DNA from 3 places in the Vibrio sp. QJM3NY_15 genome. Region 2 is predicted to be linked to each of the others. Evidence: predicted binding sites of a transcription regulator. Region 2 holds the regulator's gene; each other region holds the start of a gene.
What was found. Region 2 encodes CRP, which controls carbon source genes, mostly activating them, when cyclic AMP is high. Its sites were predicted from a motif close to TGTGANNNNNNTCACA; they were not measured.
Positions count from the first base shown of each region.

Region 1 (11,176 bases), 1.1 Mb from region 2:
ATTGAAGGGATCAATCGTACACTCGCCCAAGGCTCCATCGTCCTACTTGGCCCTATTGCCAGCTCGGTAACAGGTGAAAGCTTTAACCTGCTTTCTGAAGAGGTCGCAACTCAAGTGGCCATTCGTTTAAAGGCCGATAAGTTGATTGGCTTTTGCTCGGAGCAAGGGGTAACGGATCAAAACGGTAATGTACTTGCCGAACTTTTCCCTAAAGACGCCAAGCAAATTCTAGAACGCTTAACTCAATCTCAAAATCCAGCTGAAGACATGAGTACAGGGACACTTCGATTCTTGAAAGGCGCGATCTCAGCGTGTCGTGCTGGTGTAGCTCGCTGTCACTTAATCAGCTACAAAGTGGATGGCGCATTAATCCAAGAGCTGTTCTCTTTCGACGGTATTGGAACCCAAGTGGTCATGGCGAGTGCTGAGCAAGTCAGACAAGCTCAGATCGATGACATCGGTGGTATCTTTGACCTAATTCGCCCTCTTGAAGAACAAGGTATTCTCGTTCGTCGCTCAAGAGAGCAGCTAGAACAAGAAGTGCATCGTTTTACCATTATCGAAAAAGACGGTCTGATTATTGGTTGCGCTGCACTATACGCTTACCCGGAAGATCACATGGCAGAAATGGCCTGTGTTGCTATCCACCCTGACTACCGCGATGGAAACCGTGGGCAATTATTGCTGGATTACATGCGTCATCAATCCAAGTCGCGTGACATCGACCAAATATTTGTTCTTACCACACACAGCCTTCATTGGTTCCGCGAACAGGGGTTTTACGAGATAGGTGTTGATGAATTGCCAATGGAAAAACAGGGGCTATACAACTACCAAAGAAACTCGAAGATCTTAGCGTTGAACGTGTAAATAAAGTTTTGGACTAAAATCTCACTTTGATCGTAAATTAATTGCAAATGTAATCGTTTACCATGTGGGTTTTATCAAATATGCACTTTCACTCACACGGATTATTGTATAGAATTTAAGCGCTTTAATAATATTAACAAATGTTTTTATAGGAATTGCCATCTCGATAGTCATATCGAACTCATTGAGATGGTAACTGCACGGATTGCTATACCCGTTAACGGTCAGCACGCTAGCAGTAGCTCTGCTCGTTAGTATAAACAGCAAAAAGAGCAACATTGATATGAGAACCATTGTTTGTAACTCGCTGCAAAGTTTTTGGGATATGGCTGATAACCAATTCTTAGAAGGGCTAGACGTACACTGCGTGTTCCCTGTGAGCGAGAACCTAAAAGAGTTTATTTTGAATTGCCAAGCAAAATACAAGATAAACCATATATCGTTTACTCGAGCGTTTTTAGGCACGGATTCCTAATCACGTTCAGAGCAACCAGGGATGGTTGCTTTGTGTATACGATTTACCCTGCCATTTCCTAGCTTTACTTCCAACAACACCTTCGCTAAAACTACTGACTGTTAGCTGGTTAAGCGACTTCCTAAACCACTCACTCGCTCTGTTTTCACCTTAATACCACGCTTCAATACATTCGTATCACTGAACATCATCAGTCGTTTCTTAGCACGTGTAATACCCGTATAGATAAGTTCTCGCGTTAGAATTGGGCTGAAATCAGGCGGTAAGATCATCAAAGTCAGATCAAATTCACTACCTTGAGATTTGTGTATCGTCATCGCATAAGCCGTTTCATGATCAGGTACTCGACTTGGTAGTACGGCTTTTACACTGCCATCGGGTAATTCAAAATATACCTTTAATCGAGGGGCTGAGTTATCGTCAGTTGAAGAAGAGCTACTTGCATCAGCCTCAAGCATACAGATACCAATATCACCATTGTATAAGCCCAAGCCATGATCATTGCGCGTTACCATCACTGGTCGCCCGTGATACCAGAGTTCATCATTGTGCGGATTCACCAAACGTCTTGCGGCAAGTGCCCTTTCGATTCTGTGGTTGAGGCCTTTAACACCAAAGTCACCTTCACGAATGGAACACAGCAATCGACACTGGCTGAACAAATCGAGAACCGATTTCGCTCTCGCTTCTTGAGTTTCTAATTCTTCTAGCGGCACATTCATTCGATTGAGATACGCACCATACTCATTAACCAAAGTTCGCAGCATCAAGTTATAGCTGTCACTCGACAAGGGATGATTTTCGATATCCTCAAACCCTTTCGCAAACACTTGATCGACCTGATTAGCAGAGCCGTTATTGATCGCTTTTGCCAACTGTCCGATACCTGAACGCGCATCAAAACGGTAACTCTTCTGCAGCATACACAAGCTATCTGCAATCGCAGGAGGGTTAACCGATCCAGCTTTGACTTGTCTTGGTTTAGCTATCGCGTCAAAGCCTGTCATTTCCGCAATCAAGTTACCTTGAGCTGTGCTGTAGCCTGTTGAATTAAACGAGCAGATATCCCCCAACACCGCACCGGCCTCTACTGAAGCGAGTTGGTCTTTATCACCCAATAAGATAAGCCTTGCGTGCTCAGGGAGTGCATCCACCAGCTTATACATCATGGATAAGTCGACCATTGATGCTTCATCCACCACCAAGATATCAAGGTGAAGTGGATTGCGTCGGCTGTGTCTAAACTCAGATCGATTAGGAATCGCGCCGAGCAGTCTGTGCAAGGTACTCGATTCCGTCGGTATGTTGGCCTTCACTTCAGGTGATAAAGGCAGTTGTTCAATCGCTTTACCAATCGACTCGGTTAAACGTGCTGCCGCTTTACCTGTCGGTGCCACCAGCTTGATCGTCGGTGTTTTATCTTGGCTGAGTGATTGCTCGACCATCGCCGACAGTAACTTAGTTACCGTGGTTGTTTTACCGGTACCCGGCCCACCAGAAATAACCGCAAAGCGACGACTTAACGCCACCGCTGCCGCTACTTTTTGCCAGTTCAAACAGACAGATAACGGCACTAGACTATCCAGCACATCTAAATCGGTCACTTGTTTGGCTTGAACAATCGCTTGATCGATAGAACCCCAATCCAAAGCCTGTTCATCGACGATATCAAGATGATCACACACCAGCTGTTGGCGTAATACCTGAGACGTTTGTTGGTTTGCTTCAGCCTTGGCTAAGGCGTTAAACAGGAAGTGATAACTACGGGCAAAAAGCTGATTGAGCGTTTCAGTCAGTGCTTTTTTCTGCTCAATATTGAACTCTACTGGCTTACTTAAACGGTTTAGAGTTTCAGCCAACACAACTTCGTAGTTCCAATAACGCTGTAAGTAGACACGCTGTCCATCAAACATCAGCGGCTTAACGCAGTCATTCGTTGTTCCAACTAGGTTAGATGATTGCAGAACAGTCACCCAATCAATACCCAACAGTTTTTGGTTCAATTGCAGTGCCGTTTCACCGTACAAACCAAGCAACTGGCCTAGATCTGTCGTTAGTTCAGGGCCTACCGTTTGAGCTTGTATAAGCTGAGTACAAATGTGCCCCTTGCCTAATTCATGGCTCACCACCCCAGCGAGAAAGCCGATCTCTTGAGAATGACTCGTCGCTTGCTGAGCAATAAAACGAGCAAACTGATAATCCAGCTGACGAATTGAACCTTTGTCCGCTAGGAACTTTAATACATCCAGAAGCTGCTCAGGGATAAGTGAAGCAGGCTTAACAGAATTCGCTGTTTCTATGATGGTATTAGTGGTCGTTGTCATTATAGAAGCCCCATCTGTCCAGTTTCATTGTCATTCAATTGTGCTGAACGTCTGTCTATCACTTTACCGTCAATCAATTGATCCATTTCATCGAGCAGAGCCAATGTGGGTTTAGCCGAGAAAATACCTTGTTGAGATTGGCCGTCCATTCCTCTTAAAAACAAGTAATAAACCCCACCAAAATGTTGTTCATAACTGTAATCCGCAACGCGGCTGCGTAAGAAGCGGTGCAATGCCAACGCATAGATTTGATATTGCAGATCGTAGCGGTGGTCTGCCATCGCCGATTTTAATGCTTCACCATGGTAAACGGCAACATCATCACCTAAATGGTTCGATTTCCAGTCGAGCACATAGTATTTACCTTGATGTTCGAACACCAAATCGATGAAGCCTTTCAGCATGCCTTGCACGGTTTGGAAGCCTAAGTCACCCGCTTTGGCCGATAACGGATCGTGATATTGAATGGTTTGATTGAGCTCAGATGCGGCCAACACTTCGATAGGCAACAAGAACTCCATTTCGACTAATCGTTGAGTCGAGTCTTTCTCACTTAGCTTTAGATTTTTGCCATCCAACGCGGTGTTCAGCACCGTATCGACCAGTTGTTGAAGCACTGGTAACCACTCTACTTCGTATTGCTCCGACTCTAATAAGTGAGTGATTACTTGCGTGTTATGTTCACTGGTTGCTGGCTCAGTAAACTCAACATCCTCAAACAAGGTGTGCAAGAAAGTACCAGGGCGGGCACCGCGAGGGAACGTGAATATAGAACGTTCAGGTTCAATCAATTCCGACTCATCGTGTTCATCAGCCGAATCAATATCGAAGCCAGACACCTCAATCGTGGCATCATGGCTCGCGCCGTGACTGCCTTGTTTTACTAACCCCGAGTAACTGGTGATTCGCCAAGCTCGGTCAATTGAAGCCTTCAGTTCACTAGCATGTAAGTCTTCACTCACTTGCTCTGTTTGCACAAAAACGTGTTCGTGAGCGGTTGGTGTTTCAGACAGCAATACGCTTGAATTCTTACCCTCAATCGCTGACAAAGCTTGATTCAACTCAGCAATGCCTTGCTCTTGTCCGTTTTGAATCAAGTAGCCCATAGCACTTAAGTGAACGCCGGTCGGCTCTTTGGTTGAGCGCCCTTTACGTAAAGGAGCCATACCAATAAAACAGCCATAAACCGCACGAGTCAGCGCTACATAAATCAAGCGTAAGTCTTCTGCCAATCGCTCTTTATCGGCTTGCGCTAAAGCACTGTCGCTACCCGTAATATCAAGCACTGTGGTATCTGATTCATGGTCGTAGAACTTACCTTCACTCGCTTCACGATAACTCGCCACGAACGGCAGGAATACTAGGTCATATTCCAAACCTTTCGATTTATGAATAGTGACGATTTGAACTAAGTTTCTCTCTGATTCAAGGCGTTGAATGTCGTCTTCACTGCCACCTAAACCATTTTGCGCATCAGATATCGCTTCTGCTAGCCAACGTAACAAGCCATAGTCGCTGTCGAGCTCCTGCCTAGCTTGTTGCAGCAATTCGCCAATATGCATCAAATCAGTGAGTGAGCGCTCACCATTTTCTTCTTCTAGTAAGCGTTCCGCGAGGTGTCTTTTACTGATCACGCTGCGAAGCATTGGTAATACGCCGCGCTGTAGCCACAACTTACGATATTCTCGGAATTCGTTAACGACGTTTTCCCACACCACTTCATCGTTATTGAGTTCATCCAATGATGCCGCATCCAGAGCAAATAATTCCGACGCCAAACTAGCGCGCAATGCACGGTCGTTTTCAGGCGTCAACACCGCTTGTAACAGGCGTTGAATATCTTGCGCGACCAAACTGGTGAATACACTGTCTCGGTTAGATAAGTACACGCTCGCAATGCCTTGTTCCGACAGCGCGTTCTTGATCAGACGACCTTCACTACCGGTTCTAACCAAGACAGCAATATCACCTGCATTCACGGCATGTTGTTTTTTACCGTTATCAAAATAGGCTTGCTGGTTTTGAGAAGCGGTCAGAATGGTTTGAATTTGACTCGCAGTCGCCTCAGCCATGGCCTTGTGATATTCGCCTTTCGGTAAGGGCTTTTCTTCCGCCTCTTGCAGCCAAAAGGTGAGCGCGTGCTGAGTTTCACCATTCATTACCCATTGGCGTTTGTCGGCCGATGGGCTGGCTGCTACGGGCAAAAATGGAATGTCTTGGTCGTAGATAAACGGGCTATCCGAATTCATAAACACTTGGTTTACTGCGCTGACCATATCAGCACTCGAACGCCAGTTGGTGCCTAACGTGTAGTGAGCACTAACTTGGTTTCTTGCCTTGATATAAGTAAAGATATCTGCACCGCGGAAACCATAGATAGCCTGCTTAGGGTCACCGATCATAAACAGGCCACATTGCGGATTGTCTAAATAGATTCGACTAAAAATACTGTATTGCAGCGGATCGGTATCTTGGAATTCATCGATCATCGCCACTGGGTATAAGGTTCGAATTCTCTCCACCAGCAAGGATTGCTCATCCACATCGATTGACGCGGATAATTGAGTCAGCAAATCATCAAACGATAACCACTGCTTTTGTTGTTTAGCTTTGGCTAACATGGTTCGACAATGAGTAATAGCATGTGCCAACAAGGGGGCTTTCAGGTCTGCAGGAGAGTTTAAGAAGTCCTCAATAGCTTCGAAAACGGCGTGCTGAGGTGCAGTGCCTTTTGGTGTTTTCTCGATTAATGTTGCTTGTGAGAACTTCTCTAGTTTATCTGGAAACTGGTAATCATGGGTGTCGCTCTGCGCCCATGCTGTTACCGCTTCTAACCAAGTCGGCAAAGACTTCTTGGTATAGCTGCGCTTGTTCACATCTGAACCTGAGATCAAGGCAAGAAAGTCCGCTTCGGATTCGCACCACAATGCCTTAAGTTGCTTCACTTTATCTAGGTTTTGATTGTGCAGTGTTTGTAAGTCACCCGACATTGCTTCCACGGTTAGCTTTAGTGGAGAACCCGTTAAATAGCGATTTACGTCAGCCAATAGAGAAGCGGGAGAACCCCAGATATTACGAACCTCACCTGCTAATTGAATTGGCAATGGGTAGAACTGTTTACGCCAATAATCGGCAACCACTTGTGCTTTCAGATGGCTTTCATCGGTCACAAATTCATTATCAAAACGGCTCCCAGACTCAAAGGCATTTTGGGTCAACATTCGCTGACAGAAACCATGAATGGTATATACAGCGGCCTCATCCATTTGTCTTTCAGCATTGAGCAGAGTTTTCGCCGCACCAGCATGATCATCGATCGCTTGCAACAAAGGAGCAATCACTGGGTCGTCACTTTGCCCACGTGCAAACGCAATCCGTGCATCATGGATTCGCGCACGGATACGATCTCGCAGCTCTGCCGTTGCCGCTTCAGTAAAGGTCACCACCAAGATTTGGTCTACGGTTAGAGGCTCATGGTGTCGAGTGGCTTCAGTCAGATCACCTTGTGGAGCGGCCGTGCCGTGCCCGAGCAGTAGGCGCAAGTACAAGCCAGCGATGGTAAATGTTTTACCAGTACCCGCTGATGCTTCAATTAAACGCGCGCCATGAAGTGGAAACGTCATGGTATCGAGTGTCTGTGGAGCGATTACCTGAACACTGCTTGTGGTCGTCATGCCTTACTGCCTTCTGATAAATGTGTTGTTACAAATGTGACCTAGCGTGGAAAACGTCATTCAATTTACGTCCTACGCTAATTTGTTAATAGTTAGTGCGATCTCTCTCACGGAACAATTCAGATCGCCTCGCTACTATGCGCCCACGAGTTCAGGAGCGCGTACGAGTTTTGTACTTTCCGGCGTTACTTTGAACCACAGAATAATGGTCCCTCTGACCTGTGGCCGTACAGCGAACGCCCTACACTAATAATGATTTACTGGCGGCCACTTTATTTCCTGTACCTTGACTTTCCGCAAGTCACTATCTATCGCTTTTACTAAGCTTATACCTCGATTATCTCTAACCTTTTGATAAGCCAAGCACTCCAAATTTACATCTAACTCTTTATTTTCCATGCCTTTATTCAAGCACATCTCTTTGACGTTAGTATCATTGGCGATCTTGCTGATCACTGTTGATTATTCCTGATCTTCAAGATCGGCAGCGGCAAGTCTTGCCGCCTGTAACACAAGCGTTGAATACATACGCGACTCAGCAGCCAGTTCATCATCCCACTTAGGCCAAATTCGTGAGATGTAGGTATCTCTGCCCTCGCCCGTAAAGGCGAAGCTGTCATTAAAGGTATCGGCCATTTTCTTAAGCGACTTTTCTTCGTCATCGACCCATTTACCACGACTAAAGCCCGCTTCAACGCCAGCCAAGGCGGTTTTCGGGAAATACGGCAATGGGGCTGTCATGCCTTGGTAAAATAGTCGAACTAATTCAGCCAGCAAACTCTTCGCCTGCTGCGCATCACCGATAGGTTGTAGCGTTTGGTGAACCACGCCCTCTTTTCTGTCATAGCCAATAATATGGGTCGTTTTTCCGTGTCCCATCACTGCACAACATAGATGATCGATCCACGCGGCCAAGTAATCTTGAGAGCGTATTTTGCCACTACGGAAACGCACTAGACCTGATTGATAGTTTTGAGTTAACCACCCCATCAAGCGAACAGGTTTACCTTCGCCTAACACATCAAATTCGATATTCACTTCGAGATCTTGTTGCGGCGAGCCGCTCACAAATCGAATCTCTTTGGCCAAGTCTTCCGCTTGAACACGGTTGGTTTCAAATTCGATATCACCAAAAGCTCCGACCGGTAATCGGCCCTGTGCTTTTTGCTCAGAGACAAACAATCGAACCGCTTCGTCAGCGCCTTCAGGGTGATCCAGTAACACTTGCAGCAAAGCATCCTTAAGTTGGAAGCTCTCTAAACCATTAAGTACAAATGGCTCATCGTCTTCCATCACAGGAAGTGGCGGCTCAAATACCACTTTTAGACGACGATTAAAGAAGTACTGCACAGGCAAACGCCAAAAACGCTGTAACTCAACCAAATCGAGTTCTAACGGGTACGTCGCACCCAACAAATAGTCATCCAATGCACGATTAAATTCACCACTGCGTTCACCGGAACGGTTAGCCGCTGGAAGCCACTCTTTGGCGTAACTCAGCACATGGCTCGCTTCACCTTGAATAAACGCAGCAGGGCTGAACGGTGTCATGGTGTGTTCAAAGCTGATCGCTTGAGTCAGGTTGATGCCTGAATCATCACTTGGTAAGGCTTGGTCGTCACTCAAACAGTAGTTCTGTTGGCAGTATTCAATCAACTCTGAAACCAATACCGACGGCACTCGCTCAGTATTATCTTGAATCGAGCGACCGACATAACTGATGTATAAACATTCTTGCGCTGACAGCATCGCTTCTAAGAATAGGTAGCGGTCATCATCACGACGAGAACGGTCACCCGGACGAGTGCGCCCGTTCATCAAATCAAAACCTTCTGGCGGCATTGAGCGAGGGTAAACACCATCATTCATGCCTAACAAACAGACGGTTTTGAACGGAATAGAACGCATCGGCATCAAGGTACAAAAGTTAACTTGGCCCGCTAAGAAACGCTGGCTAATGCGCGCGCCAGATAACTTATTATTGAGGTACTGGTAGATAATGCTTGGCGACAGTTCTTGTTCGTACAAGGCATCATCAAGCTGTTCGTTCAGTTGCGAAAGTGCATCACGAATCGATTTGAGCACCACCTCGCCTTCCAGTTCAACCGCAAAGAAATCATCAATCATTTGCAGCAAGGTTTCACGCCACATATCGATAGATTGGGTTTCAGTTAAGCGTTGACGGTAATGGGCGATACGATCGATAAAGTGCGCTAATTTACCAGCAAGTTCGGCGTTAATACCCTGAACTTCATTGTAAGCGGCAATTGGAGAGTGTTCAGTTTCAAATAAACCCGCAGAATCCGACATCGCATAGCCTAAGAGCATGCGATGAATACCGAATAGCCAAGTATTTTGCTCGGTCGCAGGTAGATCAAATTCTGTTGCAGTTGAAGCATCAACCCCCCAACGAATGCCCGCCTCTTCAACCCATTGCTTGGCTTGCTCGAATTGAAACTCGTCAATACCAAAGCGTGCCATCATCGCTGGAATTTCTAACAGCTCTAGCAACTCAGAGGCTAAACAGCGCGTGTTCGGTAGCGCGACCAATTGCATGAAAGCGGTCAGAATTGGGCTTTCTTGGTCTGCGGTTCTATCAGAGATCGAGTAAGGGATATAACGCTCACCCGGAGCATTACCAAATACCGCCTGAATCGCTGGGCTATAAGCATTAATATCAGACACCATTACGATGATATCGCGTGGTTTCAGGGTCGGGTCGGCATCAAACATCGCCAATAGCTGGTCATGAAGAACTTCCACCTCACGCATTGGGCTGTGACACGCATGTACGGTCAGAGAGCGATCACCAAGCTCAACCACCTGTTTATGGTTGCTGGAATCTAAGATGTGGTCGTCTTGATGCTCTTCTAGCTGGAGAATATCGGCTTGCAGTTGATGCAGTAGGTTATCCCTCTCAACATCAATAAAGAACTCATGCTCTTCGCTGTCTGATTGGGATAGTAAAAACAGGTTATCTCTGCCCAGCTTACCCATAGACGCAAGTAAACTATTACCCACGGCTTGGCTGGTGTGTAGTTCATCTTCAACGTTGGCTTCAATGCCATCTTTCAATGGTGATACTTCACCTTCTAGTTGAGGTAAACCATCAACCAACGCAAACTGCTTACGACGCTGGGCTTCAACTCTTGCCAAATATTTACGGTCTCGAATATCGCCCCAGTAATGTTGGCAAGGGTTGGTGAACATCAAGTGCACATCAATCTGCTCACCCAAAGCTTTCAACGCATCCATGTAACGAGGAGGCAACGAAGAAATACCAAACACAAATAAGCGTTTCGGCAGATGTTGCAATTGACCTTGTTGATTGGCTAGCGCTTCAATGAAGTCGTGGTACAAATTGCCACGGTGGTATTTTGATTGGCCTTGAGACAGAGTTTGCTCATAGAGTGCTTGCCACAAAATCGGTTGCCAAGGGTGCTCTTGCTGCCCTTCATCATCGACCAATTCAGCAACGGGCTCTCCCGCTTCCCACATCGCCATCCACTCAGGTCTATACACCAAGTAACCATCGAAGATATCGGCAATTTTCTCTGCCAATTGATACAACTTAGAGTCATCTTCGTCATTTTCAAGATAACGTTGCAGAGGCAAGAAATCAGGGTGGTCAAGCTTAGCGGGTAGCAAACTCATCAGCTTCCACGTCATTGCTTCTTTGTTAAAAGCACTGCGTTTAGGGACATCAGGAAGCACTTGGGTAAACATATCCCAAATGAAGGTTGCTGGAAGAGGAAAGTCTATATTTGCTGCTACACCAAACTCTTTGGCGAGTTCCATCTTAAGCCATTGAGACATACCTGGGCTCTGAACCA
Region 1 covers NZ_CM173517.1:740,146-751,321, reverse strand. Annotated here, with positions in the region: gene argA (amino-acid N-acetyltransferase) at 1-870, shown strand, start outside; gene AC3CKG_RS03220 (hypothetical protein) at 1,154-1,345, shown strand; gene recD (exodeoxyribonuclease V subunit alpha) at 1,447-3,672, opposite strand; gene recB (exodeoxyribonuclease V subunit beta) at 3,669-7,343, opposite strand; gene recC (exodeoxyribonuclease V subunit gamma) at 7,806-11,176, opposite strand, start outside.
Region 1: recB (exodeoxyribonuclease V subunit beta) is a predicted target of CRP. The motif match lies at 7,440-7,455, and genes of this name have one in related genera.

Region 2 (11,176 bases):
CGATGCCAAGCCAACAAGCACCAGAGGTGTTAGACGATTCTGGTAAGGTGATTGAAGACGGTAAGAACTACCAGCGCGACTCATTGGCGCCAACCTTTAAAGTTAAAGGCACCAAAGAGAAACTGACTGTAGCGATCAACCACTTTAAATCGAAAGGTTCTAAGTGTTGGGAAGATGCAGCACCGGTTGAGCAGGGCGGTCAAGGTGGCGTTGATGCCGATAAGCAAGGTTCATGTGAGAACTTCCGTGTTGCTGCGGCTGTTGCACTGGGTGAAGCGCTAGACGGCATCAAAGGCCATAAAGTGATTCTGGGTGATATGAACTCGTACGGCATGGAAGACCCAATGCTGGTACTGACGGACTACTCTGAAGAGAAATACGGTAAGCAAATCAAAGCGGCGCGTAACACTTACATTGACGGCGTTGAACAGTTTGGTGACAGCGGTGCGGTAATTACTAAGAACTACGGCTACATTAATGCAGTGGCTCAAAAGCACCCAGACAGCTGGAGCTACTCATACAATGATGAAGTCGGTGCCTTGGATCATTTGTTGATCAGTGACAGCCTGAAAGATAGGGTTGTTGATGCGACCGATTGGCACATCAATGGTGGTGAGTCGACGTTGTTTGACTACAACGAAGAGTTCAAAGGTGACCTACCTAAGTACCAAGATCACTTCCGTTCATCGGATCATGATCCCGCTGTTCTTGAACTGCGAGTAGGCGGTTCATTTGGCTTCGGTGCACTGATGTCATTGTTTGGCTTAGCAATGTGGCGTCGTCGCAAGTAGCGACATCGTTAACTGCGCAAGCCAGCAGATACAGGTAACTGAAAGTTATCTGTAAACAATTAAGGTCAACTTAGGTTGGCCTTAATTATTGGCGAAATGCAGTTTCCACTTGCCTTTCGCCATGGGTATTGCACAATACCGCCCCTATATCTCCCAATCCTTTAGTATTTAGCAAACGATTTCGACCCATGTTACTTATCATCGATAACTACGACTCTTTTACCTATAACTTGTATCAGTATTTCTGTGAGTTAGGGGTCACTGTGAAAGTTGTTCGCAACGATGAGATTGATATTGCGGGTATTGAAGCGCTGAATCCTAGCCATCTTGTTATCTCGCCGGGACCTTGTACGCCCGATGATGCGGGAATCTCTCTGCAAGTCATTGAACACTTCGTGGGTAAGTTGCCTATCTTAGGTGTGTGCCTTGGTCATCAAGCCATTGCTCAAGTCTTTGGTGGTGAAGTAGTGCGAGCCAGACAAGTGATGCACGGTAAAACCTCTCCAATCCGGCACAATGGCAAGAGCGTTTTTCAAGGGCTTAATAACCCTCTAACCGTGACACGTTACCATTCTCTAGTGGTGAAAAATGGCACGCTACCTGACTGCTTTGAATTGACCTCTTGGACGGAATTTGAAGATGGCAGTATGGATGAAATCATGGGTTATCAACACAAAACCTTGCCGATTGATGCCGTACAATTTCACCCTGAGTCGATTAAAACAGAGCAAGGACACCAGCTTCTCGCTAACTTCTTAGCGCGTTGAGTGTTTAAATTTGACTCTTTCTCCGTCTAAATTAGCCAGTTGAACCTGTTAGCCCATTCGTTAAGCGTTTAAATTCGGGCGCTACGCGTCTCTTACTCCTCTGACGCCGATCACTTTTTATAACATTTCTCTCTCTTCAGGCTAAGTTTTTAGCCTATGCAAAATTATTCGCCTTATTTCGTCTCGAACCCTATATACCGCAATGCCAGTAAGGCTTTGCTATTACTGGTTATGCGTTTAGGTAAAAAAAGCTTCATAAAACAGATTAATTGATGCATAAATAGTCATAGGTAGTGACGTTTAGCTGGTTGTTAGGGATGGCTAAAGAATAATCCACTATTGAAAACGTTAATTAAATGTAAATATAATGCTGCGGCGGGATTATGGCGAGAGAAAATATCTTTGTCTCACTTATGAACCAGTACGCTTATTTGCGAAGCTTGCGGTATCGAGAAGGAATGTACGATGACAGTGGAAAAAAAAGTAGAACGTAGTCTGTTTAATGAGGTGATGGTGCCTTGTTATAACCCAATGGAAATGATCCCAGTAAAAGGGGAAGGCGCACGCGTTTGGGACCAACAAGGCCGAGAGTATATCGACTTTGCTGGTGGTATCGCTGTGAGCTGTTTGGGTCACTGTCACCCAGCAATGGTTAACGCAGTTACTGAGCAAGCAAACAAGATTTGGCATTTAAGTAATGTAATGACCAACGAACCTGCACTACGTCTAGCGAAGAAGTTAACAGACGTATGTTTTGCAGAAAAAGTATTCTTTGCCAACTCTGGTGCTGAAGCGAACGAAGCTGCATTGAAGCTAGCTCGTCGTTGGGCAGCGGATGTTCACGGTCCTGAGAAATCTGAAATCATTGCATTCAAACAAGGTTTCCACGGTCGTACTTTCTTTACCGTAACTGTGGGTGGTCAAGAGGCTTACTCTGATGGCTTCGGTCCTAAACCGGGCGATGTAACTCACCTGCCTTACAACGATATTGCAGCGCTAGAAGCGCACATCTCAGATCGCACATGTGCAATCATGATGGAACCTCTGCAAGGCGAGGGCGGTATCATCTCTCCAACATCTGAGTTCGTGAACACAGTTCGTGAACTGTGTGACAAACACAATGCGCTGCTTATCTTTGATGAAGTGCAAACAGGTAATGGCCGTACGGGTAACTTTTACGCTTACCAAGGCCTAGGTGTAACACCTGATATCCTAAGCACTGCGAAATCACTAGGTGGTGGTTTCCCTATCGGTGCAATGCTAACAACGTCTGAACTTGCGACGCACCTAAAAGTGGGCACGCACGGTTCTACTTACGGTGGTAACCCACTGGCGTGTGCCGTTGCTGAAGCAGTTGTTGACGTAGTAAGCCAACCTGAAACGTTGGCTGGCGTGAAAGAACGCGAAGCACTATTCCGTGATGGTTTAGCTAAGATTAACGACAAATACCAAATATTCAGTGAAGTTCGCGGTAAAGGCCTATTGCTAGGCGCTGCGCTTAATGAAGCATGGCAAGGTCGAGCTCGTGATGTATTAGTAGCAGCAGGCGAACAAGGCTTGATGGTACTGGTTGCGGGTGCAAACGTGGTTCGTTTCACACCATCACTGGTTATCACTACACAAGAAATTGAAGAAGGTTTATCAAAACTAGACAAAGCAATCGCTACGCTAGTTTAGCCTGAGCGGCGTCATAGGAATGATCGCCATTAGAGCGATCCCATGACGTACTGCTAAAGGCCCAAGCTTCTGGTTTTGGGCCTGTTTTGCATCTGGAGGGAATATTGATGCTAGTTGTTCGCCCAATAAAATTATCTGATTACGATGCGCTGCATACCTGCGCGGTTGAATCTGGTCACGGATTCACATCTCTTCCGGTTAACGAAGAACTGTTAACTAACCGAATTACTCACTCTGAATACAGCTTTGCTAAACAAGACGTGACTGAACCTGGTGATGAAGGCTACCTAATGGTTGGCTTCGACACTGAAACGGGAGAAGTCGCCGGTACCACAGGCATCGAAGCCTCAATTGGCTGGGATGTTCCGTTTTACTCTTACCACATCAGCAAAGTGGTTCACTCATCGCAAAAGCTTGGCGTGAATAACGTCGTTAAGCTGCTGACTTTCGGCAATAACTACACCGGATGCAGTGAGATCTGCACACTGTTCTTGCGCCCAGCTTTCCGTGGTGGATTGAATGGTCGTTTGATGTCGAAGTGTCGCTTCCTGATCATGTCTGAACACCCAGAGCGTTTCTCGAAAACGATTTTTGCTGAGATGCGTGGTGTATCGGATGCGGAAGGTAACTCACCTTTCTGGCAATGGCTGCAAGAGCACTTCTTCTCAATTGATTTCACGCTTGCAGATTACCTCACTGGTATCGGTAAGAAAGGCTTCATTGCTGACCTAATGCCAAAGCTGCCTATCTACGTGAACCTACTGAGCAAAGAGGCTCAGGCGGTGATTGGAGAGGTACATGATAATACACGCCCAGCACTTAAGTTGTTGGAACGTGAAGGTTTCACTAACCGCGGTTATGTTGACATCTTTGATGCAGGCCCAACGGTTGAGTGTGATTTAAGAAACATTGAATCAGTGCGTCATGCGATTCGAGCTCAGGTGAAAATTGCAGAGCACTCAAGCTCTAAAGACTTCCTAATTGGTAATACCTCGTTTGAGAACTTCCGCGCAGTAGCCGCGAAAGGCGCGTATGACCAAGCAAGCGACACAGTGATTTTATCATCTGAAGTAGCAAGCGCTCTTGAAGTAAAAGAAGGCGAATTCGTTCGCATGTTGGCTCAATAAGAGCGGCGATTATCTGTCGAAGATTTTAAGGATAGAAGTATGACTCAGTGGATAGCAGGACAGTGGGTGGCAGGTCAAGGCGACGCCATGACATCAGTAAGCCCATACAACAATGAAGTGGTGTGGCAAGGCGATAGTGCAACACCAGCGCAGGTTGAATCTGCAGTAGCAGCGGCTCGTGATGCGTTCTTAGTTTGGAAAAAACTGAGCTTTGCAGAGCGTGAAGCGATCGTGTTGAACTTTGCTGAGAAAGTAAAAGAGAACAGCGAAGAGATAGCACAGATTATTGCAAAAGAGACGGGTAAACCGATTTGGGAAACTCGCACTGAAGCGGGCGCAATGGCGGGTAAAATCGCTATCTCTATTCGTGCATACCACGAACGTACGGGCGAAGCTTCGCGTGAAGCGGCAGGTAACCAAATCGTACTGCGTCATCGTCCATTAGGCGTTATGGCGGTATTTGGTCCTTACAACTTCCCAGGTCACCTACCTAACGGTCATATTGTTCCAGCACTGCTATCGGGTAATACCGTGGTATTTAAGCCGTCAGAGCAGACACCTTGGACTGGTGAGTTTGCGATGAAGCTATGGCAAGAAGCTGGCCTTCCTGCTGGCGTGATCAACCTAGTGCAAGGCGCTAAAGAGACAGGTATCGCACTAGCCGATGCTAAAGGTCTTGATGGCGTGCTATTCACGGGTAGTGCGAATACTGGTCATATCCTTCACCGTCAATTCGCAGGTCAACCGGGCAAGATGCTGGCGCTAGAGATGGGTGGCAACAACCCGATGGTGATCAGTGACCAATTTGGTGATGCTGACGCGACGGTTTATACCATTATCCAATCGGCTTTCATCAGTGCAGGTCAACGTTGTACATGTGCTCGTCGTTTGTATGTTCCTGTTGGCGAGAAGGGCGATCAACTGCTCGATAAGCTCGTTGCGGCGACCTTGAAGATTCGTGTTGATCAGCCATTCGCTGAGCCAGCACCCTTCATGGGACCACAGATCTCTGAAGCGGCGGCTAAGTTCATTTTGGACGCGCAAGCTAATCTGCAATCACTAGGTGGTGTAAGCCTAGTTGAAGCAAAAGCGGGCGAAGCGGCGTTTGTTTCTCCGGGTATTATCGATGCAACCAACATTGCTGAGTTGCCAGATGAAGAGTACTTCGGCCCATTGCTGCAAGTGGTTCGCTACCAATCGCTAGAGCAAGCAGTTGAACTGGCTAATGACACGCGCTTTGGTTTGTCTGCGGGTCTTGTATCAACAGATGATTCTGAATGGGAATACTTCGTTGACCATATCCGTGCGGGTATTGTTAACCGTAACCGCCAGCTAACAGGCGCAAGTGGTGATGCACCATTTGGTGGCCCGGGTGCTTCAGGCAACCTACGCCCAAGTGCTTACTACGCGGCGGACTACTGTGCTTACCCAATGGCGTCAATGGAAGGTGGTGAAACTCAACTGCCAGCTACGTTTAGCCCAGGTATTGAGCTGTAGTTTTGGCTTTTAAGCTATAACTTGATGAATCATAAGCTTATGAGCTCTAAGTTCATGAATAACAGATTCATTGATTGATTGTGTAATAAGGAAGCGGTGTTATCGCTTCCTCTTTTCACCCACGTCCGACACCTCGATTGGACGGTAGATAATAATAGAACAAGTATGTCACAGGCTGATGGCTGCTGACTCTATGTCCAGCCTCTCCCTTTCTAATCCAAATTACTAGCTTGCTAGAACCTCTGACAAGGAGTCACCATGACGCCCGATCTACTCTTTAAATCACTATGGGACGATTACATTCACAGGCTTTGTCCATCGGCTGAGAAAGTGCATCACTTGCTGAAAGAAGACGAAGCTCTGATTAATGATCACATTGCACTGCGTACTTTCAATGTTGCACCGCTAGGTATTGAAACATTGGCTAAACCTTTCCTTGAGTTAGGTTACAAGGCGTGTGGTGATTACTTATTTGAGAGCAAGAAGCTAGTGGCTAAGCACTACGAGCACCCAGATCCAAACCAACCAAAAGTGTTCATTAGTGAGTTGAAGGTAGAAGAGTGTTCAAGTGGCTTACAACAGATCGTTGCTAAGTTGGTTGAGCAAGTTGACGCAAGTAAGCTTCAAGGTCATGAATTCTTGTTTGGTGGTCGTCTTTGGGATTTGAGCTTCGCAGATTTCCAAGTGCTAGCAAAAGAGAGTGAATACGCTTCTTGGCTCGCAGCTCATGGTTACGGTGCAAACCACTTTACGGTGAGCGTTAATCAACTTGACGCTTTTGATGAAGTTCAGGCAGTAAATGATTACCTGAGCGAATCAGGATTCACTATCAATGCATCTGGCGGCGAGGTGAAAGGCTCTCCAGAGGTCTTATTAGAGCAATCATCAACAATGGCAGATAAAGTCCCAGTTTCATTTGTTGAAGGCAATGAGATGATTCCTGGGGGCTTCTATGAGTTCGCTAAGCGTTATGCGATGGCCAATGGTGATCTTTATACCGGATTTGTCGCGGCATCTGCTGACAAAATCTTTGAAAGCACCAACGGTTAAAGAAGATACGAGCACGGGCTTTGCCCTCGAGGTGCGGGTGCGCTTCGCATCGAGAGTGTTTGCGCTGGGACGCGGTAGGTGCTCTATTCGCATCTCGCATCTCGCATCTCGCATCTCGCATCTCGCATCTCGCATCTGCTCTCTAGATCTCTAGAAAACAAAAAAGCCACCAAATTTGCATTTGGTGGCTTTCAAATTTTTGGCTCAGTTAATCGAGATTAACGAGTGCCGTATACCACGATAGTCTTACCGTGTGCAGAAATTAGGTTCTGCTCTTCAAGCATCTTCAAGATACGACCTACGGTCTCACGAGAACAACCAACGATCTGGCCAATCTCTTGACGAGTGATCTTGATTTGCATGCCATCAGGGTGAGTCATTGCATCTGGCTGTTTCGCTAGGTTTAGTAGCGTTTGAGCGATACGACCTGTTACGTCAAGGAACGCTAAGTCACCAACCTTTTGGCTAGTTACTTGTAGACGGTTTGCCATTTGCGCTGAAAGGCGCATCAGGATATCTGGGTTCACTTGGATAAGTTGACGGAATTTCTTGAAAGAAATTTCAGCTACTTCACAAGGAGATTTAGCACGAACCCACGCAGTACGCTCTTGGTCTTCTTCGAAAAGTCCAAGTTCACCGATGAAGTCGCCTTGGTTTAGGTAAGAAAGAATCATTTCCTTACCTTCTTCGTCTTTGATAAGAACAGCCACAGAACCTTTAACGATGTAGTACAAGGTTTCTGCCTTTTCACCAGCATGAATCAAAGTACTTTTTGAAGGGTACTTATGAATATGACAGTGTGAAAGGAACCACTCTAATGTTGGATCGGTTTGAGGTTTACCTAGAACCATAATATCTCACTTCCTCTGCAGGGTATGCTTGCCGCTTTCCGTATTTTAGCTAAGCCTGAATTGACTCAGTTAGGATAAGAGCACTCGTTGAGTGCTGCAAGCTATCTTGTGTTTCGTTTAAGAATAGTATCCTTTTTCAGGTACTATTTCTTGATTTTAATCGTGACCAAGCTACGATTTTTTACGCAAAATTGTGCACATGATCACGGTATGAAAAGTAATCAACCAGAATGTCGTTTTGTTAACCTATTTTTCCGGTTTCGATTAGTTGTTGTAGAATTGGCCTTACAATGAGCTCCATAGCAAAACTCATCTTGCCTCCTGGCACCACAAGCGTGTTATGACGTGACATAAATGAGCCATCAATCATAGCCAAAAGGTAAGGAAAATCGACGTTTTTGATGCCGCGCAAACGTATAACTACGAAGCTTTCGTCTAAACTTGGAATCCCTTTGGCGTTCAGTGGATTCGATGTATCTACGGTAGGTACACGCTGAAAGTTGATATGAGTACGCGAAAACTGCGGGGTAATGTAGTTAAGGTAATCATCCATTGAGCGAACAATAGAATCCATCACCGCTTCGCGAGAGTGCCCACGATCGCGTGTGTCACGAACGAATTTCTGGATCCACTCCAAGTTTACGATCGGTACCATGCCGATAAGCAGATCGACATGTTGCGAGACGTTAATGTCGCCATCGACTACGCCACCATGAAGGCCTTCGTAGAACATCACATCCGAGTTTTCAGGGATCTCTTGCCATGGCGTAAAGGTGCCGGGCATTTGGTTGTAAGGAACGGCTTCATCGAAGGTATGTAGATAGCTACGGACTTTACCCGTGCCTTCATTTCCGTATTGGCGGAAGAACTCTTCTAATGCGCCAAAATCGTTAGCTTGTGGACCAAAGTAGCTGATGTGCTTACCTTGCTCGCGCGCCTTACGGATCTCGACATCCATCTCTGGTCGAGTGAAGCGATGGAAACTATCCCCTTCAACCCAAGCTGCCTTCACGTCCATCATATTGAACATTTTACGGAAGGCTTCTGAGGTAGTGGTGGTGCCGGCTCCAGATGAACCCGTCACCGCAATAATTGGATGTTTAGCGGACATGACAACCCTTGTCTTTTGAGTAACTTACTTGTTAGCAATCGTTTACCACTATAACACGGCTCCTTTATGAGCGCAGCTTAGAAGCGTTTTGTGACTTGAATATCAACGGTTTCATGCAGCTCAGAAAACACGATACTGACTTCCTTTGAGGCTAATTGATGTTTCACTTGGTCAATCTTGTTTTGCAGTGAAACCTCTACGTCACCGTAGTCTGTGCCTTCACGTAGCACGAATTCTTTAATGAGGTTTTCTAGCGTTTCTGGTGCGATGTCTTGCCATGGGATGATCATAAATACTTCTCTCTTTTATGTTCATGGATATGTTCATAAATAGGTTTATTGATGTGTTGATTAGTGTGTCTAGCGACGCCTATCACTCAGCCCTTAAAAGGCTCGGCCATTATGCCGAATCTTGAATACTTTCATAGTAAGCGGGTAATGCTTCTTCTAACCAAAACCTTGGTTTGAGCGTACTACCAGTAATGAACCCCACATGGCCGCCTTTTTGAAACAGACGATAGTCGATGTTGTCAGGTAGAACGAATTTTGGAATCACATCATCGGTCATGAAAGGGTCATCTTTCGCATGAATGATCTGTGTGGGTAGCTTAATCCGATTCAACTTCGGTAAGGCAGAGCATTGAGCATAGTAATCTTGTGCATTCTTGAAGCCGTGCAAAGGCGCAGTAATTCGCTCATCAAACTCATACAGCTTATCGATCTTCTTAATGCTTTCCGCTGAGATGCCAATCTTCTCTTGCAGCAGTTTATGTTTCTTCAATGCATTCGATTTCAAAGAATTGAGCAGGTACTTTTTATAGAGTTTGGAGAAGCCTTGTTCAATACGACTTGAACAACAAGCAAGGTCAAAGGGGGCTGAAACAATCGTCGCCGCTGAGATTAACGGATCATCTGCGTAGTCGGCGAGATAATTAGCCAACATGTTGCCGCCTAGCGATATCCCAACTGCAACCTTAGGGTTATTGGGAAACCTTGAATGCAGATGCCTTAAAAAGAAGCGAGCATCTTCGACCTCTCCAGAGTGGTAAGCACGAGCTAAGCGATTCGGCTTTCCGCTGCAACCTCTGAAGTGCATCATCACGGACAACCAACCATCCTTAGCAAACGCGTTCATCAATCCATTGGCGTATGGGCTCTCAAAGCTGCCCTCTAATCCATGGAATAGGATGAAGATGGGTTTGTTGCTTTGTTTGTCGGAGCTTTGTTTGTCACTGCTTGGTTTGTCACTGCGTGGATTGTCATTAGTCGAGTTATCACTAGAGGAGCTGTCATCATCAGGGGATTCGCTCCATGCAAGGTCGAGAAAGTCACCATCGGGTGTTTCTAAGGTTTGCCATTGAGGAGCAAACAACGCCTGCTTTCTAATAAACCTAGGTACCAAGGTCTGTAGGTGAGGATTTGATAAACCAGCAGCAGCGGTAAATATTGTCATAAAACAGTCCATGCTTATTTATGGGCTTTGAAAAGTGTTGAGCTTTTAGTGAAACGCCCACGTTTTTATTTGAGCTTGGTTGATTCTCGGCATAAGCGCAAGGGTTTCACAAAGACGGGCTACAAAAACACGCCATGAGTAACTGGTTGAATAATATCAAGGTTAAGCTTGGATCTAGACGAAATAAAAGGGAAAGGCAACGAGTTAAGGCTGAGGGGCTGGTTCAGAAAAAGCATCATAGAGGTTTTCTGCGCCGAGTAGCCGACAATACTCAAATGCGAGTGGCGATTGTTGATTGTCAGAGAGATGCAGAGAGTTGATGCAATCAACGAGATCAGATTGCTGTTGCTTCTCTAACTGCAGCTCAAACTGGAGTGCTTCGCGGTAGAGAGAATCGACAACTTGAGGTTTGAGGTGCTTACGCAGCTCTCGATAGCTGTGAAGAAGAGTTTCAGAGCGGCTCAAGCACTGTTGAACTTTGTGCCACTCTTCTTCAGCAAAAGACAATTGCTGCTCATCAAGCCATTTGAGAAGCAGCAGTAGATTGACGTTGCCGTGGAACTGGTTTTGCAAAGCTAAGCACGCATCCTTTACACCGCGCACACTGTAATACTGAAGGCTAAATTGCCATAGTCGTTCCAGTGTTAGTGATATCGGGGCGTGCTCTGGGCTCATAAGCTATCCATTTCCTGTTCCATTTGCTCAAGCTCTTCTTGAGTGGACATCCAATCCATTTCAACTTCTTCTAGCTGTGATTTACTGCTCGCTTGCAGAGCGAGTACTTTATTCAGTTTAGCCTTATTTTCAGCTTCATAAAGTGAAGTGTCAGATAATTGCTGTTCAGCCTCTTCAA
Region 2 covers NZ_CM173517.1:3,307,485-3,318,660, reverse strand. Annotated here, with positions in the region: gene AC3CKG_RS14980 (ExeM/NucH family extracellular endonuclease) at 1-791, shown strand, start outside; gene AC3CKG_RS14975 (aminodeoxychorismate/anthranilate synthase component II) at 980-1,558, shown strand; gene AC3CKG_RS14970 (aspartate aminotransferase family protein) at 2,024-3,235, shown strand; gene astA (arginine N-succinyltransferase) at 3,343-4,362, shown strand; gene astD (succinylglutamate-semialdehyde dehydrogenase) at 4,402-5,859, shown strand; gene AC3CKG_RS14955 (2-oxoadipate dioxygenase/decarboxylase family protein) at 6,118-6,909, shown strand; gene crp (cAMP-activated global transcriptional regulator CRP) at 7,128-7,760, opposite strand; gene AC3CKG_RS14945 (phosphoribulokinase) at 8,002-8,871, opposite strand; gene AC3CKG_RS14940 (YheU family protein) at 8,949-9,161, opposite strand; gene AC3CKG_RS14935 (hydrolase) at 9,271-10,323, opposite strand; gene AC3CKG_RS14930 (TIGR02444 family protein) at 10,528-10,998, opposite strand; gene AC3CKG_RS14925 (ABC transporter ATP-binding protein) at 10,995-11,176, opposite strand, start outside.

Region 3 (11,176 bases), 340 kb from region 2:
TAGGCAACATGATTTATTTCGATTGAAATCACATAGTCTTCAGAATCCAAGAAATAATGCTCAGTAATAAATCATTACCAATAAAAAGCCCCGACGCTCAGGCAGCGACGGGGCTTTTTGTTATCTGTTAGCTTATCAAGCTATAGCAAAATAATTATTCTTGATCGCCAAGCAGCACTGAGTCGAGTGCAATAATCATCATGTCATTGAAGGTCGTTTGACGTTCATCTGATGTGGTTTGCTCACCGGTTTTGATGTGATCAGAAACAGTACAAATCGTCAGAGCTTTTGCGCCGTATTCAGCACACACACCGTAGATACCTGCGGCCTCCATCTCAACGCCAACAATGCCGTACTTGTCCATCACTTCGAACATCTCTGGATCTGGCGTGTAGAACAGCTCAGCCGAGAACAGGTTGCCGACTTTTACATCGACACCGCGAGCTTTGGCTGCATCTTCTGCCGCGCGCACCATTTTGTAATCTGCGATAGCCGCGAAGTCATGACCTTTAAAGCGAATGCGGTTCACTTTAGAGTCAGTACATGCGCCCATGCCGATCACTACATCACGCACTTTGATATCTTCGCTCACTGCACCACAACTGCCGACACGAATGATCTTCTTTACACCAAAATCTTTGATCAGCTCAGTCGCGTAAATAGAACAAGATGGAATGCCCATACCATGTCCCATTACCGAAACCTTACGACCTTTGTAAGTGCCGGTGTAACCAAACATATTACGAACATCACACACCTGAACCACTTCTTCTAAGAAGGTTTCAGCAATGTATTTAGCACGTAGTGGATCGCCTGGCATTAGAACTACGTCAGCGAAATCACCCATTTCAGCATTAATATGTGGAGTAGCCATTGAAAATATCCTTAATCTCAAAACAAAAAAGAAGAGAGAGGTTTCCCTCTCTCTAGCTAACTATTATAAAAAGCTTGTACCGTATCCCATTGGCGATGTGCCAAAGTATGACGCTAAGCTTTGACCGATATCAGCGAAGGTATCGCGACGGCCTAGAGAGCCTGCAGGAACCTTGTTACCGTAAACAATCACTGGGATATGCTCACGAGTATGGTCTGAACCCGGCCATGTTGGGTCACAACCGTGATCTGCCGTTAGGATAAGCACGTCATCTTCTTTCATCATATCGATGATTTCATTGATGCGACCATCGAAGTACTCTAGCGCCGCTGCGTAACCGGCAACATCACGGCGGTGGCCGTATGCTGAGTCGAAATCAACGAAGTTAGTGAACACGATAGTGTTGTCGCCCGCTTCAGTGATCGCTTCTTTGGTTGCTTCAAATAGCGCAGGGATACCTGTTGCTTTGGTTTTCTGAGTGATACCACAACCCGCGTAGATATCAGAGATCTTACCGATTGAGTGAACGTTGCCGCCCTTCTCATCAACCAGCTTCTGAAGAATAGTTGCCGCTGGCGGCTCCACAGAAAGATCGCGACGGTTACCAGTACGTTCGAATTGACCTTTACCAGCACCAATAAACGGACGAGCGATAACACGACCAATGTTGTAGTCAGCTAGCTCTTCACGAGCAATCTGACAAAGGTCTAATAGGTTTTGTAGGCCGAATGTCTCTTCGTGACAAGCGATCTGGAAAACAGAGTCAGCAGAAGTGTAGAAGATTGGCAGGCCAGTCTTCATGTGTTCTTCACCTAGATTGTCTAGGATTTCTGTACCCGATGAGTGGCAGTTACCTAAGAAGTCTGATAAACCAGCACGCTCAAGGATTCGGTCAGTCAGTTCTTTTGGAAAGCTGTTCTCTTTGTCGGTGAAGTAGCCCCAGTCAAACAGTACAGGAACACCTGCGATTTCCCAGTGACCTGATGGCGTGTCTTTACCAGAAGACAGCTCAGCAGCGTGACCGTAAGCGCCAATGATCTCTGCGTCTGCATCCATACCAGGAGCAAAACGACCTGTAGACTCTTTGTGAGCCATTGCTAAGCCTAGCTTAGACAGGTTTGGCAGCGTTAGTGGACCTTTACGATCCGCGTTGTCTGCAAGACCTTGATCACAATGGTCAGCAATGTGACCCATTGTATCCGAACCTACATCGCCGAATGTGTCAGCATCCGCTGTTTCACCGATACCGAATGAATCTAAAACTAAAATAAATGCTCTTTTCATTTTCTTCACCAACTTATTGCTCTTTGCACCAGAACTCTGTTTATCGGTATACACGAGGTATACCGATACCTGTTATTTACACGTCTTCAGAACGAATCTGACGGTAAACGTCTGGCGTTGCTGTATATTCTCCGCCCACAGTGATTGCATTTTGTAATGCCGTCGCAGCTTCTTGCCACTGTTGTTCATTGCGAGCATGAATCATTGCTAATGGTTTATCGTCACTTGCTACTTCGCCAAGGCGAATGAAGCTATCAAAACCGACTGCGTAATCAATGCTGTCTGTTGCTACGCGGCGACCACCGCCCATACCAACGACAGCCATACCAATTGCACGCGTATCCATCGCTGATACTACACCGCTTTCAAGTGCGTACACTGGTTTAACAATTTCTGCTTTTTCTAGGTAGTTATCGTAGTTCGTTACGAAATCTGCTGGACCACCAAGGCCCGCTACCATCTTACCGAAGCACTCTGCTGCTTTACCGTTATCCAGTACAGCCATCAGTTTTTCACGCGCTTCATCTGAATCTTTTGCTAGGTTACCCAACACCAACATTTCCGCACACGACGCTAGCGTGATTTCCAACAAACGTGGATTACGGTATTCGCCAGTTAGGAATTGAACCGCTTCACGTACTTCGACTACATTACCCGCTGAAGAAGCCAGAACTTGGTTCATGTCCGTTAGGATTGCTGTTGTTTTAGTGCCAGCACCGTTTGCTACTGCAACGATAGATTTCGCTAGTTCTTCAGAGGCTTCATACGTTGGCATGAATGCGCCTGAACCGACTTTTACGTCCATCACTAGAGAATCAAGGCCAGCAGCCAGTTTCTTAGAGAGGATTGAAGCGGTGATTAGCGAGATGTTATCGACTGTTGCTGTGATATCACGAGTCGCGTAAACGCGCTTATCAGCCGGTGCTAGATCGCCCGTTTGGCCGATGATCGCCACGCCAGCTTCTTTGGTTACTGCACCAAACACATCGTTGGTGGGTGTAATGTTGTAACCAGGGATAGATTCTAGCTTGTCTAGCGTACCGCCAGTGTGGCCTAAACCACGACCAGAGATCATTGGAACGAAACCGCCACATGCTGCCACCATAGGGCCAAGCATCAGAGAAGTTACGTCACCAACACCACCAGTAGAGTGTTTATCAACGATTGGGCCATCAAAATTCATGTGGCTCCAGTCAATCACCATGCCTGAATCACGCATTGCACATGTTAGTGCGATACGTTCTGGCATCGTCATTTCATTAAAAAAGATAGCCATTGCGAATGCTGCAATTTGGCCTTCAGAAACCGTGTTTTTAGCAACACCTTGGATGAAGAAGTTAATTTCTTCTGTGGTCAGTACTTCGTTATCACGTTTTCTGCGAATAATTTCTTGAGGTAGATACATTAGTGCCTCCCAAACTCTGAGCGAGTATGGTTGTAGGATAAAGAGGTAATATGGAGTGACTTAACGCCACTCCATCAAACAGACTTGTTATTTTCAATACTCTAAATATTTGGCGTTGCAGCTAGGCGACCAGTGAGTTCATTCCTATGAGCATAGAAGCTCTATGTGATTAGGACGGCCGGCGAACCGGTGAACTTACGCAGTCAACAACGCTGCGGCGTCAAATATGACGAGTAAATTAGTATGCTGCTGGATCTGCAGTCTGGTCTGTCACTTCTAATGTATTAAGAAGGTTAGTCAGTAGGCTTGAAGCACCAAAACGGTAGTGCATGTTGTCTGCCCACTCAGCGCCTAGTAGCTCATCAGCCATTGCTAGGTAAGCTTGAGCATCTTCAGCAGTGCGAACGCCACCAGCAGGTTTGAAACCAACTGTTTTAGCAACGCCCATGTCACGAATAACTTCAAGCATCATGCGTGCGAACTCAGGAGTCGCGTTTACTGGCACTTTACCTGTTGAAGTTTTGATGAAGTCTGCACCTGCTTCGATACAGATTTGAGAAGCTTTCTTGATCAGTGCTTCTTCTTTCAGTTCACCAGTTTCGATGATCACTTTAAGCGTAATGTCACCACAAGCTGCTTTACACTGTTTAACTAGCTCAAAGCCAACTTCTTCGTTGCCAGCAATAAGAGCACGGTATGGGAATACTACGTCAACTTCGTCTGCGCCGTACGCTACCGCTGCTTTTGTTTCTGCAACAGCAATTTCGATGTCGTCATTACCATGAGGGAAGTTAGTTACAGTCGCAATGCGTACTTCTGGAGTACCTTGCTCACGCAACGCTTTCTTAGCAGCTGGGATAAAGCGAGGGTAAATACAGATTGCAGCGGTGTTGCCAACTGCAGTCTTCGCGTCATGACAAAGCGCCACTACTTTCTCAGTAGTATCGTCGTCATTTAGCGTCGTTAGGTCCATAAGTTTAAGTGCACGTAGAGCTGCTGCTTTTAAATCGCTCATTTCTATCTCCGATCAATATATTCAAATAGTTAACTACTTCGCCACCCATCCAGTATAGATGGATAATTAAAAATGCTCAGTAGCCACAAATGAACGGACTTGGTTCCCTGAAGACTTGATAACTTTCGCTACCAATTGCAATCCTTGTCACCGCACAGTACCAGTTTGGTCTATGGCACAACAAATCAGTCATGTTGTGTCTAACATCTATAGCGTATCGCTAAGTTTGGCTTAATCCCAGAAGAATAACCTTTAGATAAATCCAAGCGGTTACTTTCTTGCCAACAGAGACATCCTATCCCTTAAGCTTATACATTATAGGTATCCATCAATAAATTGTAGTGCTCCTTAGAACGCAAACGGTTTGTATCTCAAAAAAACATTCTAGACCCATTTTCGACTCCGAGCATATGTTCATGCTCTTGCAAAAATCATGGGGCCTAAAAACAAAAAAGCCCCGCAGCAATTTCTTGCTACGGGGCGATATTATTATGGCGTCTATATATCGATTTCTAACTAATTAGAAAGACAGGAAGAAGCCAGCAATTGTTGCTGCCATCAGGTTAGATAGAGTACCAGCAATAACCGCTTTAACACCCATACGAGCGATGTCGTGGCGACGGCTTGGTGCAATACCACCTAGGCCACCTAGAAGAATCGCAATTGAAGAAAGGTTTGCGAAACCACATAGAGCGAACGAGATAATTGCTTGAGTCTTAACAGACATTACTTGGCCAGTTGCTTCAACGATTTGAGCGTTCTCACCGATGTATGGTACGAAGTTTAGGTATGCAACGAATTCGTTAACAACTGTCTTCTGACCAATGAAAGAACCAGCGATAGTTGCTTCTTCCCATGGAACACCAATGATGAATGCTAGCGGTGCGAAGATCCAACCTAGAAGAAGTTCTAGAGTTAGGTGTTCCATACCGAACCAACCACCGATGCCACCAAGGATACCGTTGATTAGAGCAATTAGACCGATGAATGCTAGTAGCATTGCACCAACGTTAAGTGCTAGTTGTAGACCAACTGATGCGCCACCTGCTGCTGCGTCGATAACGTTAGCTGGTTTGTCATCGCCACCGTCCATTTCGTCAGCGATGTTATCGTCTGGCGTATCTGTTTCAGGCTTGATGATTTTAGCGAATAGTAGACCACCAGGTGCTGCCATGAATGACGCTGCAACTAGGTACTCTAGAGGTACACCCATAGATGCGTAACCTGCTAGTACACCACCAGCTACAGAAGCCAAACCACCACACATTACTGCGAATAGTTCAGAGTTAGTCATTTTAGGAACAAAAGGACGAACAACTAGAGGTGCTTCTGTTTGACCAACGAAAATGTTTGCTGCTGCAGACATAGACTCGGCGCGAGAAGTACCTAGAGCTTTCTGAAGACCACCACCAAGAACTTTGATTACAATTTGCATTACACCAATGTAGTAAAGTACAGAGATAAGTGCAGAGAAGAAAATCAGAGTTGGTAGTACTTGGAAAGCAAAGATGAAACCGATACCGTCAACAGAGAAGTTAACTAGGCTGCCGAATAGGAAACCAGTACCGTCTTTACCGTAGTCGATCACGTTTGCTACACCAGCAGAGAAACCTGCAAGTAGATCACGACCCCAAGGGATGTAAAGTACGAATGCACCAAGTGCGAATTGGATAGCGAAAGCGCCACCCACTGTTCTTAGATTAATAGCTTTGCGGTTGTCAGATAGTAGTACTGCGATTGCAATCAGTGCAACCATTCCGACGAGGCTCATAAACAGGCTCATAGTTTATGACTTCCTTATTAGTTATTTATTGGCGTGTTACAAAATGGGGCTATAAAGCGGAGGCAATTATACTCATGCGACCACTAATAAAGTAATGCCATCCTCACACTTTCGTACAAGATTCATGTACCATTCACACACAAATGTGAGCCAAATCACAAGCTCAATGCAATTTACGCAAACGATAAACAAAAACCCTCGATTTTATTCACATATACCGAATGCACGATGGCTATTTTGCCATATTTGCGCTGCAACCGATTGCTTCGGTTCATTTCTAAGCAAAATAAGTTCATTTAATATCGTAACTAAATATTTGGAATGATTAACATTTCCTTGGTTTCCGTACACAGGCATGTCGGGAGCATCCGTTTCCAACACCAAGCATTCAAGGGGCAATTTAGCGATGGTTGTGCGCGTTTTTTGCGCTCTTGGGTAAGTTATCGTTCCACCGACGCCAATATAGAAACCGAGCTTGATCCACGCCAAAGCCTGCTGCTCACTCCCCGAAAAGCCGTGAATCACGCCACCCAAAGTGAATTTGTGCTGCTTTATTAGCTCAATAAGTCGGTTATAAGACTTCCTTTCATGGATGATTAAGGGCAGTTCAAATGCCTTCGCGAGTTCCATTTGTTGGATGAAAAAACGCTCTTGCTTTTCTCTATCTACATCAACAAAAAAGTCGAGTCCGCACTCTCCTATCGCAACACATTGACTGTTTTTTGATGAGAGTAATTGGCGAAGTTCCGAAAATTGCTCATCCTCCGCTTGCTCTAAAAAGTAAGGATGAAAGCCTAATGCGTAGTGGACATTGGGGTAAGATTGAGCGATTTCATCAAGCTTCCTCCAGTTACTCTGGCCAATAGAAGGAATCAGCAGCTTCTCGACATGTGCTTGTTTCGCCTCTTTAAGGTAGCCATCAATACTTTGAACAGGTGCAAAACCTTGCTCAAACGCCTCAAAATCCGCATGGCAATGAGTATCAAAAAGCGGAAAGTCACTTATTTGCAGTGTCATCTTCCCTACTCTCTGTTTGTTGTCCTTGAGGATCACGGCGATAAGCCACGCAGCTGCGCTTATTTTCAGGCGTTAAGCCAAGCTCTTCGCACCACTTATCGTATTTCTTAATCCAAGCTTTTATCCAACTGAACATACTTACCTCAAGTCTTGCCTCAACATTCAAAAAATAACACATAAAACAAAGCATCAAAACTACACATACAAATTACACCAAAGCTCAAAATACAACCTAAAAACCTTAAAAGCATAAATTACATTTATGTATTAACACTAGCTGGCTATATTGTTGAAAATCTCACCACAGCGAATAATAAACGCACTTGCCAAGGAGGCATTGATAGCAAGACGCTCCATTCAATTACGAGATCCTACTTTATGAAAGCATCACTCTTAGCCATTTCAATTTCTAGCGTATTAGCAGCACCTGTTTTTGCTTCTGCACCTCAAGTTGACGTAGAACTAGCAAACCAACAAACACTTCAACTTATTGGCGGGCAGATGAACTATATCGATGCTTCTGTTCAGTATAAATTAAACGAACAATATGCCAATGCTACTCCAGGCACGACAGCTACAGTCGATGACGTAACTTACGAAAAACAATCTAACGGTACTTGGGCTGCAGTTGGTGCGGCTTCTGCTGCATTGGTTGCAGGGTTGCTTTCAAGTAGTTCGAGTACGTCTTCTGGTACTGACGAAGCTATTCCTTCATTACCTGTATACATAACCCCAAACAATGACCTCCCTGAATACGGCGAAGGTGATTGGGGGCAAAATGCAGTAGCAGTTATTGGCGACCAAGTTATCGTTAACGGCGAAACGGTCGGCACAATTTCTAAAGTAAGCAACGGTTATGTCATTACTGGTAATGATGGGCAAGTAATGTCTGGCATTCAAATGGGTGGCACTGAGTACTACGTTATCAGTAATGGTGGTGAGCTCTCTCTAGTTCATATCGCTGAAAACGGCATGGCTCAAATAATTTCTGGTGACCGTGTGGTCGATGCCATTAAAAGTGCTGACTTAGGTTGGGGCAAACCAGGCACACCAGACAATGACCTCCCTGAATACGGTGAAGGTGATTGGGGGCAAAATGCAGTAGCAGTTATTGGCGACCAAGTTATCGTTAACGGCGAAACGGTCGGCACAATTTCTAAAGTAAGCAACGGTTATGTCATTACTGGTAATGATGGGCAAGTAATGTCTGGCATTCAAATGGGTGGCACTGAGTACTACGTTATCAGTAATGGTGGTGAGCTCTCTCTAGTTCATATCGCTGAAAACGGCATGGCTCAAATAATTTCTGGTGACCGTGTGGTCGATGCCATTAAAAGTGCTGACTTAGGTTGGGGCAAACCAGGCACACCAGACAATGACCTCCCTGAATACGGTGAAGGTGATTGGGGGCAAAATGCAGTAGCAGTTATTGGCGACCAAGTTATCGTTAACGGCGAAACGGTCGGCACAATTTCTAAAGTAAGCAACGGTTATGTCATTACTGGTAATGATGGGCAAGTAATGTCTGGCATTCAAATGGGTGGCACTGAGTACTACGTTATCAGTAATGGTGGTGAGCTCTCTCTAGTTCATATCGCTGAAAACGGCATGGCTCAAATAATTTCTGGTGACCGTGTGGTCGATGCCATTAAAAGTGCTGACTTAGGTTGGGGCAAACCAGGCACACCAGACAATGACCTCCCTGAATACGGTGAAGGTGATTGGGGGCAAAATGCAGTAGCAGTTATTGGCGACCAAGTTATCGTTAACGGCGAAACGGTCGGCACAATTTCTAAAGTAAGCAACGGTTATGTCATTACTGGTAATGATGGGCAAGTAATGTCTGGCATTCAAATGGGTGGCACTGAGTACTACGTTATCAGTAATGGTGGTGAGCTCTCTCTAGTTCATATCGCTGAAAACGGCATGGCTCAAATAATTTCTGGTGACCGTGTGGTCGATGCCATTAAAAGTGCTGACTTAGGTTGGGGCAAACCAGGCACACCAGACAATGACCTCCCTGAATACGGTGAAGGTGATTGGGGGCAAAATGCAGTAGCAGTTATTGGCGACCAAGTTATCGTTAACGGCGAAACGGTCGGCACAATTTCTAAAGTAAGCAACGGTTATGTCATTACTGGTAATGATGGGCAAGTAATGTCTGGCATTCAAATGGGTGGCACTGAGTACTACGTTATCAGTAATGGTGGTGAGCTCTCTCTAGTTCATATCGCTGAAAACGGCATGGCTCAAATAATTTCTGGTGACCGTGTGGTCGATGCCATTAAAAGTGCTGACTTAGGTTGGGGCAAACCAGGCACACCAGACAATGACCTCCCTGAATACGGTGAAGGTGATTGGGGGCAAAATGCAGTAGCAGTTATTGGCGACCAAGTTATCGTTAACGGCGAAACGGTCGGCACAATTTCTAAAGTAAGCAACGGTTATGTCATTACTGGTAATGATGGGCAAGTAATGTCTGGCATTCAAATGGGTGGCACTGAGTACTACGTTATCAGTAATGGTGGTGAGCTCTCTCTAGTTCATATCGCTGAAAACGGCATGGCTCAAATAATTTCTGGTGACCGTGTGGTCGATGCCATTAAAAGTGCTGACTTAGGTTGGGGCAAACCAGGCACACCAGACAATGACCTCCCTGAATACGGTGAAGGTGATTGGGGGCAAAATGCAGTAGCAGTTATTGGCGACCAAGTTATCGTTAACGGCGAAACGGTCGGCACAATTTCTAAAGTAAGCAACGGTTATGTCATTACTGGTAATGATGGGCAAGTAATGTCTGGCATTCAAATGGGTGGCACTGAGTACTACGTTATCAGTAATGGTGGTGAGCTCTCTCTAGTTCATATCGCTGAAAACGGCATGGCTCAAATAATTTCTGGTGACCGTGTGGTCGATACCATTAAAAGTGCTGACTTAGGTTGGGGCAAACCAGGCCAAAGCCCTAACCCAACCGTTTCAGTTGCTCTAGCCGGTGAACATATAGAGGTCACGGTTAATGGAAAATCTCGTACAACTGAGTATACAGCTGAAAGAGTTGGAGATAGCGTCAACATTCTAGATCGCGAAGGTAATATTGTAGGCATCGGGTACATTAATACCGACAACGAAACACTTGAATTCCGCAACGGTATTGTTGTAAACGACCGAGGTGATGTGACACTTCCTCCTGCGGTTAAAAACAACGTAAAGGACAAAGTTCAATCTATCGCCCCTGCTAAGCTACAGAAAGCGAAGTCAGCAATTCAACAACGTTTACGCGGCTAAAATTCAACCTGAGTTGAACCCGCTCACCCGATAATAGTGAACGCTATTATCGGGTGTTTTTACTCACTAGCTAAGGAAAGCGATTCGGAACTAAAATATGAAACGCCTTCTATTAATACTTGCTTCCACTTTTCCTTTTCATTCATCTGCAAATGACACCCTTGTTGAATCTATTGAGCGTTTTACCGATATCTTTGGTATTAGCTTTTCCAAAGTCGATGATTCCACAGTAGCAACGCTCGATGCTAACTATAGAATGACGGATGACTTTCGCGTCTTTGGCGATATTGATACCGACTTAAACTGGGAAGTTGGAGTCGGCTATTCATTCTGGCAGGGGAGTACTTACTATACCGAAAATACATTTAAAGCGAGTGAAAACAAACTCACCACAGGGATCTTTGCGGCTAAATTACTGCATGAAGATTGGACGCTGATCGGTGATATTAATTACAACTACAAATTCGAACAAGAGCAATGCTATGACTTCCGCAACCTAATCTGTACTCCATC
Region 3 covers NZ_CM173517.1:2,965,250-2,976,425, forward strand. Annotated here, with positions in the region: gene deoD (purine-nucleoside phosphorylase) at 155-874, opposite strand; gene AC3CKG_RS13185 (phosphopentomutase) at 938-2,158, opposite strand; gene deoA (thymidine phosphorylase) at 2,235-3,563, opposite strand; gene deoC (deoxyribose-phosphate aldolase) at 3,802-4,578, opposite strand; gene AC3CKG_RS13200 (NupC/NupG family nucleoside CNT transporter) at 5,099-6,361, opposite strand; gene AC3CKG_RS13205 (TatD family hydrolase) at 6,566-7,378, opposite strand; gene AC3CKG_RS13210 (DUF5363 family protein) at 7,359-7,514, opposite strand; gene AC3CKG_RS13215 (hypothetical protein) at 7,757-10,663, shown strand; gene AC3CKG_RS13220 (hypothetical protein) at 10,761-11,176, shown strand, end outside.
Region 3: AC3CKG_RS13200 (NupC/NupG family nucleoside CNT transporter) is a predicted target of CRP. The motif match lies at 6,506-6,521, and genes of this name have one in related genera.